Regions from separate parts of the Streptomyces parvus genome, predicted to be linked through region 1. Evidence: riboswitches for the same ligand, from Rfam matches in the RefSeq annotation. Region 1 holds a riboswitch; the other holds the start of a gene.
What was found. A riboswitch is a leader RNA that binds a small molecule or an ion and turns the genes downstream of it on or off. The one in region 1 is predicted to bind S-adenosylmethionine.
Positions count from the first base shown of each region.

Region 1 (4,877 bases):
CAGCGAGGTCTTCTCCGTCACCGGCACCTACGACCTGATCGCCATGGTCCGGGTCGCCCGGCACGACGACCTCGCCGATGTCATCCCCGGCCGGATCAGCAAGATTCCGGGCGTCGAGGGCACGGACACCCATGTGGCGTTCCGTACGTACTCCCAGCACGACCTGGAAGCGGCGTTCGCCATCGGCCTCGACGCGTAACTCCGGTACACCTCGGCCGGGGACGGGCAGCGCGCCCGTCCCCGGCCGAGGTGTTTCCGTACGGTCCCGCCCTCGGACCTGCGCGGCCCGAGGGGGTGTCCTGCCGGCCGTCCCAGGCTCGCGTGCCCCGGCACCGCACCCTGATCCGGTCTGACCGACAGGACACCCCCTACCCGCGGTCCGGGACGCAGCGGCCGTCCTCGGTGCGGTACTTCCACCGGGCGCCCTCGCGGACCAGCTCGGAGACCGCGCGCAGGAAACGGTCGATGTGCTCGTCGGGCGTGCCGGCCCCGAAGCTGACCCGGATCGCGTTGAGCGAGAGCTCGCCCGGCTCGGCCTCGGGGGCGCCGCACTCCCCCGGGTCCTGCGGGTCGCTGCCGAGGAGGGTGCGCACGAGCGGGTGGGCGCAGAAGAGGCCGTCGCGCACCCCGATGCCGTACTCGGCGGAGAGCGCCGCGGCGAAGTGCGAGCTGTTCCAGCCGCGCACCACGAAGGAGATGACGCCGACCCGGGGCGCGTCTTCGCCGAAGAGCGAGAGCACCTGCACCTCGGGCACCTCGGCGAGCCCTTCACGGACCCGGGACACCAGCTCCTGCTCCCGGGCGACGAGGTTGTCGAAGCCCGCCTCGGTGAGGGCCTTGCAGGCGGAGGCGATGGAGTAGACGCCGATGACGTTGGGCGAACCGGCCTCGTGGCGGGCGGCCGTGGTGTGCCAGTCGACGTCCACGCCGCCGTCGGCGCGCCGGGCGACCTTGCGGGACGCGCCGCCGCCGGCGAGGTACGGCTCGGCGGCCCGGAGCCAGTCGGCGCGGCCGGCCAGGACCCCGGAGCCGAAGGGCGCGTACAGCTTGTGGCCGGAGAACGCGACCCAGTCGACGTCCAGTTCGGCGATGTCGACGGGGTGGTGCGGGGCGAGCTGGGCGGCGTCCAGGACGATGCGGGCGCCGTGCGCGTGGGCGGCGGCGGCCAGTTCCTTGACCGGCCACAGCTCGCCGGTCACGTTGGAGGCGCCGGTGACGCAGACGAGGGCCGGGCCGTAGGGGTCGCGGTCGGCGAGCGCGCGCTCCAGGGTCTCGACGGCCTGGCCCGGGGTGCGGGGCGCGTCGAGGTAGGTGACCCGGGCGTCGCGCCAGGGCAGCAGGGAGGCGTGGTGCTCGGTCTCGTACACGAAGACCTGGCAGTTCGCGGGGATGGCGGCGGCCAGCAGGTTGAGGGAGTCGGTCGTGGAGCGGGTGAAGACCACCTGGTCCTCCGGGCGGCAGCCGAGGAACTCGGCGACCGTGCGGCGGCTGTTCTCGAAGAGGTCGGTGGAGAGCTGCGAGAGGTATCCGGCACCGCGGTGGACACTGCCGTAGTACGGGGCGTACGCGGCGACGTCGTCCCAGACCCGCTGGAGGGCAGGGGCGCTGGCGGCGTAGTCGAGCGCGGCGTAGGAGACTTCACCGCCGGTGACGAGCGGAACGGTGACGTCCTGACCCAGAACGGGCAGCGGGGCACAAACCGACGGTTCGAGGGCAGCGGTGGAGACAGACATGGCGAACTCCCGTAACAGGCAGGCGAAATCAACGCGCCCGCGGATACGCGGCGGCGCGGAGAGGGAAGGAAGAGAGGTGCGCTGAAGAAGGGCGGTCAGCTCAGGGCAGAAAGAAGCCCTGGGACGAGCCCTAACGCATTCGCTTGCTCACAGAAGGCTCCCTAGGGACCAGGACCCCGGGGGCTGGCATCCGCTGGATGCCGAGGGGCCCGCGCTTGCCGCAGACCTCGCTGCCTACGGCCTGGTCTTCACCCGGGGCACCCCGCCACGGACGGAGGGTTGCCGGACAGCGGGCCGGGGCCGTAGTCGCTGTCACTCATGACCTGCGCAGCATCTTGCCATATGTGTCCGCACGCGCAAGGGCGCAGTCCGGCATCCGGACTGCGCCCTGGGTCACACGTGTGCGCCGCGGACTGGACTCAGGCGTTGCTGGCCGCCACCCAGCGCTCCAGGGCCCGCTTGGCCGCCCCGGAGTCGATGGACTCGGCCGCCACCGCGATCCTCGCCGCGAGCTGCTCGGTCAGCGTGCCGGGGCCGGGGTCCAGGGCGACCAGCGCCGCCGCCGAGTTGAGCAGCACCGCTTCCCGTACCGCGCCCCTCTCGCCGTCCAGCAGGCGGCGGGCCACATCGGCGTTGTACGAGGCGTCGGCGCCGCGCAGCGCCTCGACCGGGACGATGGGCAGCCCTACGTCGCGCGGGTCGAACGCCTCCTCGCGGACCGCGCCGTCGCGCACCACCCAGACCCGGGAGGTGGCGGTGGTGGTCAGCTCGTCGAGCCCGTCGTCGCCGCGGAAGACGAGGGCGGAGTTGCCCCGGTCGGCCAGCACGCCCGCGACGATGGGCGCCATCCGGGCGTCGGCGACCCCGACGGCCTGGGAGCGCACCTGGGCCGGGTTGGTGAGGGGGCCCAGGATGTTGAACGTGGTCTGCGCGCCGAGCTCCTTGCGGGCCTTGGCGGCGTACCGCAGGGCGGGGTGGAACTTCACGGCGAAGCAGAAGGTGATGCCCGCCTGCTCGGCCACCTCGACCACCCGGCGCGGGGTCAGCTCCAGGTTGACGCCGAGCTTCTCCAGGACGTCGGAGGAGCCGCTCGCGGAGGACGCGGCCCGGTTGCCGTGCTTGACGACCTTGGCACCGGTGCCGGCGATGACGATCGCGGACATGGTGGAGATGTTGACGGTCTTGGCCAGGTCGCCGCCGGTGCCGACGATGTCGACGGTGCGGCCGGGCACCTCGATGGTGTTGGCGTGGGCGTACATGGCGCGGACCAGGCCGGTGACCTCGTCGACGGTCTCACCCTTGGCCCGCAGCGCCACGGCGAACCCGGCGATCTGCGCGTCGGTGGCCTCGCCGCTCATGATGCGGTCCATGGCCCAGGCGGTCTCCTCGGCGCTGAGGTTCTCGCCGCGCAGCAGGGGGTTGAGAAGGCCGGGCCAGGAACGGTCCGCCACGCCGTCGCCGCCGCTCGGGGTCACCACGTTCATGGTCCGCTCCAGGGTCCACAGCCGGTCAGAAGAGTCGGCTCCACCCTATCCAGCCCCGGGGACCGCGAAGGGCCCCGTCCATCGAATGGACGGGGCCCTCACGGTGGCGATCAGTTCAGGTGATCAGTGGTGGCCGTGGCCCTCGCTGATCTCCTTGTACTCCTCGGCGGTCGCCTTGGGGATCTGGTTCCCGTCGGCGTAGTACCCCTTGCTGAGCTTGGCGCGCAGCTTCTGCACCGGGGAGATCTTGCGCTTGACGCCGTTCTCGTCGACCGCGGGGCCGAGTTCGAGCGGCTTGTACTGCTCGTGCGCCGTGAGCGTGTGCAGCTGCTCCTGGCTGAGCGGCTCGTGGATCTCCACGAACTCACCGTGCGGCAGGCGCTTGATGATGCCGCTCTCGCGACCGTGCAGCACCTTCTCCTTGTCGCGGCGCTGGAGGCCGAGGCAGATCCGCTTGGTGACGATGAACGCGATGACCGGTCCGGCGAAGAAGAAGATCCGGACGAACCAGGTGATCGCGTTGATCGACAGGTGGAAGTGCGTGGCCCACAGGTCGTTTCCACCGCCGATGAGGCCGACGAAGTACGCCGTGATCCAGGCGACGCCGAACGCGGTCCGGGTCGGGGCGTTGCGCGGGCGGTCCAGGATGTGGTGCTCGCGCTTGTCGCCGGTGATCCAGGACTCGATGAACGGGTAGAGCGCGATGACACCGAGCACCAGACCGAACGCGACCAGCGGGATGAACACGCCCAGGACGAGCGTGTGGCCCCACAGGTTGATCTCCCAGCCCGGCATCACACGGACCAGACCCTCGGCGAAGCCCATGTACCAGTCGGGCTGGGCGCCGGTGGACACCTGGTCGACCCGGTACGGGCCGAGCGCCCAGATCGGGTTGATCGTGGCGATGGCCGAGATGACCGCGATGATGCCGAAGACGAGGAAGAAGAACCCTCCGGCCTTCGCCATGTACACGGGCAGCAGCGGCATGCCGACGACGTTCTTGTTGGTCCGGCCGGGACCCGCGAACTGCGTGTGCTTGTGGTAGAAGACCAGGATCAGGTGGGCCACCAGCAGGCCGAGCATGATGCCCGGCAGCAGCAGGATGTGGATCGAGTAGAACCGGGCCACGAAGTCGTGGCCGGGGAACTCGCCGCCGAACAAAAACATCGAGATGTAGGTACCGACGATCGGCACCGACAGGATCGCGCCCTGGGTGAAGCGGACACCCGTACCGGAGAGCAGGTCGTCCGGGAGGGAGTAGCCGGTGAACCCGGTGAACATGCCGAGCACGAACAGCAGGAAGCCGAAGAGCCAGTTGATCTCGCGCGGCTTGCGGAAGGCGCCCGTGAAGAAGACGCGCATCATGTGCACGAACATGGCGGCCAGGAAGATCAGCGCGGCCCAGTGGTGGATCTGCCGCACAAGCAGACCACCGCGGACCTCGAAGCTGATCTTCAGGGTCGAGGCATAGGCCTCGGACATCCGGATGCCCTGCATGGGCTCGTACGGACCGTGGTAGACGATCTCGCCCATGCTCGGCTGGAAGAACAGCGTCAGATACACACCCGTGAGGATGATGATGATGAAGCTGTAGAGCGCGACCTCACCGAGCATGAAGGACCAGTGGTCCGGGAAGATCTTGCGCATGTTGGCCTTGGCG
Region 1 covers NZ_CP135079.1:1,582,762-1,587,638, forward strand. The annotation lists gene RNL97_RS08255 (Lrp/AsnC family transcriptional regulator) at 1-199, shown strand, start outside; gene RNL97_RS08260 (aminotransferase class V-fold PLP-dependent enzyme) at 369-1,733, opposite strand; SAM riboswitch class IV at 1,940-2,057, opposite strand; gene trpD (anthranilate phosphoribosyltransferase) at 2,153-3,217, opposite strand; gene qcrB (cytochrome bc1 complex cytochrome b subunit) at 3,341-4,877, opposite strand, start outside.

Region 2 (4,877 bases), 2.3 Mb from region 1:
GTCGAACGCGATGATCTTGGCCATGTGAAGTGGTCCTCCCGGACAGGGGTGGATTTCTCCGGACCGGGAGGCGCCCGCGACGGACGGCCTGCGCGTGCGATGGTTCCTTGCCCCATCGCACCTGCGGGCCTCACCGGCCCGATCCAAGTTCTGTCACTCTCACCTGGAGAGTGCTAACGCCAATGATTAGCACTCGACCCCCGAGAGTGCAAGCGCCTTCGGCCAGTGCCCGCCATGCGGTCGAGGGGCGCGAAGCCCTGCCGGTACCGGGTCGCGGCCGCCGCCCGCACCCGGACGCGCGTAGGGCCCGATCCCCTGATCCCGGGGTCGGGCCCTACGTGCGTGAGTGGTGTCGTCGGACGACCGCGCCGAGCTCAGCCGACGGCGAGCTTGACCATGTCGGCCTGGGGCCCCTTCTGGCCCTGCGAGATCTCGAATTCAACTCGCTGACCCTCTTCGAGGGTGCGGTACCCGTCCATCTGGATCGCGCTGTAGTGGACGAAAACATCCGCACCACCGTCGACCGCGATGAAGCCGTACCCCTTCTCCGCGTTGAACCACTTGACGGTGCCCTGAGCCATGCCTAACTCCCCTATTACTGGCCCTTGCACGGGACCGCACTTCGCGGCCCCGGGTCGGAACTCACCCTCCGACAGGAGAGGGTGCGCGGCGCCGCAGCGCGTCGACCGCGGCCGAATGTATCCGCCCAACTGCCCTCTGCAACAGGTCAATCGGACGAGAATTCTGAGCCCGGAGGAACACGCGAATATGCGGGTTTGCTGAGATTTACGGGCAAGTCGGGCCAGGCAAAGGGCACTTATGCCACAAGAGGTTCACGCACTTTGGCTGCTTCTTATCGGGGCCGGGCGCATTCTCATATGCGGGCGGCACGGGCAGCGGATGGGCCTTCCCCAACTGTACCGCGCTCAACCATGCAGAATTGCCCCCTCCGCTTCTCTCGCGGAGGGGGCAACGGGGGTCACACGCAGGTGCGGTGGGGACTCACCGGGCGGTTCAGCAGCCGCCGGCCACCGCGGGGATGATCGAGACGCCGGCGCCGTCCGGGGTGGCCGCGTCCAGACCCCCCTCGAAGCGCACGTCGTCGTCGTTGACGTACACGTTCACGAAGCGGCGCAGCTTGCCCTGGTCGTCCAGGACGCGGGCGGCGATGCCCGGGTGGTCCTTCTCCAGGGACTCGATGACCTCGGAGAGCTTCGCGCCCTCCGCCGGGACCTCGGCCTGGCCGCCCGTGTACGTACGGAGGATGGTGGGGATGCGGACCTTGACGCTCATGGTGGTGCCCTTCTTCCTTCGTTGCGGGGTGGTCGTCAGGCGGTGCCGAGGCCCGCGGCGCGGAACGCGTCCAGGCTCGGCTTGATCGTGGCCGTGGCCTGGGAGGTGGCCGAGACCGCGTCGAGCGTCTTGAGGCCGTCACCGGTGTTGACGACGACGGTGGTGAGCGTCGGGTCGATGGCACCGGCCTCGATGAGCTTCTTCGTCACGCCGAGCGTCACCCCGCCCGCCGTCTCGCCGAAGATGCCCTCGGTGCGGGCCAGCAGCTTGATCGCGTCGACGACCTGCTCGTCGGTGACGTCCTCCACCGCGCCGCCGGTGCGCCGGGCGATGTCGAGGACGTAGGGGCCGTCGGCCGGGTTGCCGATGGCCAGCGACTTGGCGATGGTGTTCGGCTTCTGGGGCCGGACGACGTCGTGACCGGCCTTGAAGGCCGTGGAGACCGGGGAGCAGCCCTCGGCCTGGGCGCCGAAGATCTTGTACGGCCGGTCCTCGACCAGGCCGAGCCTGATCAGCTCCTGGAGGCCCTTGTCGATCTTCGTGAGCTGCGAGCCGGACGCGATCGGGATGACGATCTGGTCGGGCAGCCGCCAGCCGAGCTGCTCGCAGATCTCGTACGCCAGCGTCTTGGAGCCCTCGCCGTAGTACGGGCGGAGGTTGACGTTGACGAAGCCCCAGCCCTCGCCGAGCGGGTCGCCGATGAGCTCGGAGCAGAAGCGGTTGACGTCGTCGTAGTTGCCCTCGATACCGACCAGTTCACCGCCGTACACCGCGGCCATGACGACCTTGCCCTGCTCCAGGTCGTGCGGGATGAACACGCAGGAGCGCAGTCCGGCGCGGGCGGCGGCGGCGCCGACGGCTCCGGCCAGGTTGCCCGTGGAGGAGCAGGAGAGGGTGGTGAAACCGAAGGCGCGGGCGGCCTCGACGGCGATCGCGACGACGCGGTCCTTGAAGGAGTGCGTCGGGTTGCCGGAGTCGTCCTTCACGTACAGGCCGCCGGTGACGCCCAGCTCACGGGCGAGGTTGTCGGCCTTGACCAGCTTGGTGAAGCCGGGGTTCAGGTTGGGCTTGTCCGCGACGTCGGCGGGGACGGGCAGCAGCGGGGCGTAGCGCCAGATGTTGTCCGGACCGGCCTCGATGCGCTTGCGCAGCTCCTCGGGCGAGCCGGCGGGCAGGTCGTAGGCCACTTCGAGCGGCCCGAAACAGGACGCACAGGCGAAAAGGGGGCCGAGCTCGAAACGCTCGCCGCACTCGCGGCAGGAAAGCGCCGCGGCGGGACCGAGGTCCGGGGAAGCGGTGGTGGCATTACCTGCGACGGTCTGAACAGCCATGATGGCGGAGGCCCTTTCTCCTCATCTTCCTCACGACGCATTTCGCCGCAAGACGGAATTGGCACCTTCCCCACCGTGACCTCGCGGTCGGCAGGAGGGTTGCCGGGACTTCAACGGGCCGTTCCCTCAGTCCCTCTGGATGAGCTCTATGGCGCTGGATCTTCGATCCAGGCGTTTATGTGCGGTCCGACCCCGACATGCGACGGCCCTCCGCGTTGTTCAAGACTGTAACCGAAGCACCGGACCGTTGAGATAGTCGTCCGAACCGCGAGATGGATCACACACAGGGAGTGCCGACCGTGCTCGAAGAGGTGGAACGCTGGCTGACCAGGCGTTCCTGGTCGTCCGGCGACCGCCCGCCGCACCAGCTCACCGACGCCCGGGCCGCCGACCCGCGGGGCACGTCCGTGAGCGTGGTCCTGCCCGCGCTGAACGAGGAGGCCACGGTCGGCGCGATCGTGGCGACGATCCGCCGCGAGCTGATGGAGAAGGTCCGGCTCGTCGACGAACTCGTGGTGATCGACTCCGGCTCCACCGACGCCACCGCGGCCGTGGCCCGGGCGGCGGGCGCGCGCGTGGTCCACCGGGACGCGATCCTGCCCCGGATCCCGGCGCTGCCCGGCAAGGGCGAGGTGCTGTGGCGCTCGCTCCTGGTGACCAGCGGCGAGATCGTGTGCTTCGTGGACGCCGACCTCAAGGACTTCTCGGCGGACTTCGTCTCGGGGACGGTCGGCCCCCTGCTCACCGATCCCGCCGTCCAGTTCGTCAAGGCGATGTACGACCGCCCGCTCGGCGACAGCGCAGGCCAGGGCGGCCGGGTCACTGAACTGGTGGCACGCCCGCTGCTCAATCTGCACTGGCCGCAGCTGGCCGGTTTCGTGCAGCCGCTGGGCGGTGAGTACGCGGTGCGCCGGTCCCTGCTGGAGCGGCTGCCGTTCCCGGTCGGTTACGGAGTGGAGCTGGGGCTGCTCGTGGACGCGCTGCACACCGTGGGCCTGGACGCGCTGGGCCAGGTCGACGTCGGCGTGCGCAGACACCGCCACCAGGACGGGCAGGCGCTGGGCCGGATGGCGGCGGCCATCTACCGCACGGCGCAGCTGCGGCTCTCCCGGGGCCATCTGGTGCGCCCGGCGCTGACCCAGTTCGAGCGCGGCGAGGACGGCTTCGTGCCGCGCACCCATGCGGTGGACACGGAGGAGAGGCCGCCGATGCGGGAGATCGCGGAGTACGCGCGGCGCCACGCGGCGTGAGGCAGTGGGCCGCGTGACCCTCTGAGGCGTTTGGCGGCTTCCCCCACGGGCTAGGTTCCGCTACATGGTCACCGAGCATGCCGAAGCCACCGCCCCGTCCACCGCCCAGGTCCTCGTCGCGTCCAACCGCGGCCCGATCACGTACACGCTCGGCGAGGGCGGGACGCTCGACGCCAAGCGCGGCGGCGGCGGTCTCGTCTCCGGGCTGAGCGCCGTCGACGACAAACTGTGGGTCTGCGCGGCCCTCGGCGACGGGGACCGCGAGGCGGTGCGCCGCGGGGTCGGCGAGCCGGGCGTCCGGATGCTGGACATCGACGCCGAGGTGCACGCCGACGCGTACAACGGCATCGCGAACTCCGTGCTGTGGTTCGTCCACCACCTGCTCTACCAGACCCCCGTCGAGCCGGTCTTCGACACGGAGTTCCGGCGGCAGTGGGCGGCGTACGAGACGTACAACCGGGCCTTCGCGGAGGCGCTGGCGGAGGAGGCGGGGCCGGGGGCGGCGGTCCTCGTCCAGGACTACCACCTGGCCCTGGTCCCCGGCATGCTCCGCGAACTGCGGCCGGACCTGAAGATCGGCCACTTCTCGCACACTCCCTGGGCGCCCGTGGACTACTTCCGGCTGCTGCCCGACGACATCGCGGAGCAGCTGCTGCGCGGCATCCTCGGCGCGGACCGGGCCGCTTTCCTGACCCGGCGCTGGGCGGACGCGTTCATCGGCTGCTGTACGGAGATCCTCGGCGGCACGGGCCGGACCAGGATCGGGGTGCACGGGCTGGGGGCCGACGCGGACTTCCTGCGCCGGCGCTCGCACGAGGCGGACGTGGACGAGCGGATGGCGGCGCTGCGCGAGCAGGTGGGCGAGAACAGGAAGACGATCGTGCGGGTGGACCGCACCGAGCTGTCCAAGAACATCGTGCGCGGGCTGCACGCGTACCGCACGCTGCTGGAGACCCGCCCCGAGTGGCGCGAGCGCGTCGTCCACGTCGCCTTCGCCTACCCC
Region 2 covers NZ_CP135079.1:3,835,983-3,840,859, reverse strand. The annotation lists gene groL (chaperonin GroEL) at 1-24, opposite strand, end outside; gene RNL97_RS18305 (cold-shock protein) at 375-581, opposite strand; gene RNL97_RS18300 (MoaD/ThiS family protein) at 1,015-1,293, opposite strand; gene thrC (threonine synthase) at 1,329-2,624, opposite strand; SAM riboswitch class I at 2,643-2,770, opposite strand; gene RNL97_RS18290 (glucosyl-3-phosphoglycerate synthase) at 2,924-3,874, shown strand; gene RNL97_RS18285 (alpha,alpha-trehalose-phosphate synthase (UDP-forming)) at 3,939-4,877, shown strand, end outside.
Region 2: linked by a shared signal. The riboswitch ahead of thrC (threonine synthase) and the one ahead of RNL97_RS08260 (aminotransferase class V-fold PLP-dependent enzyme) in region 1 are both predicted to bind S-adenosylmethionine.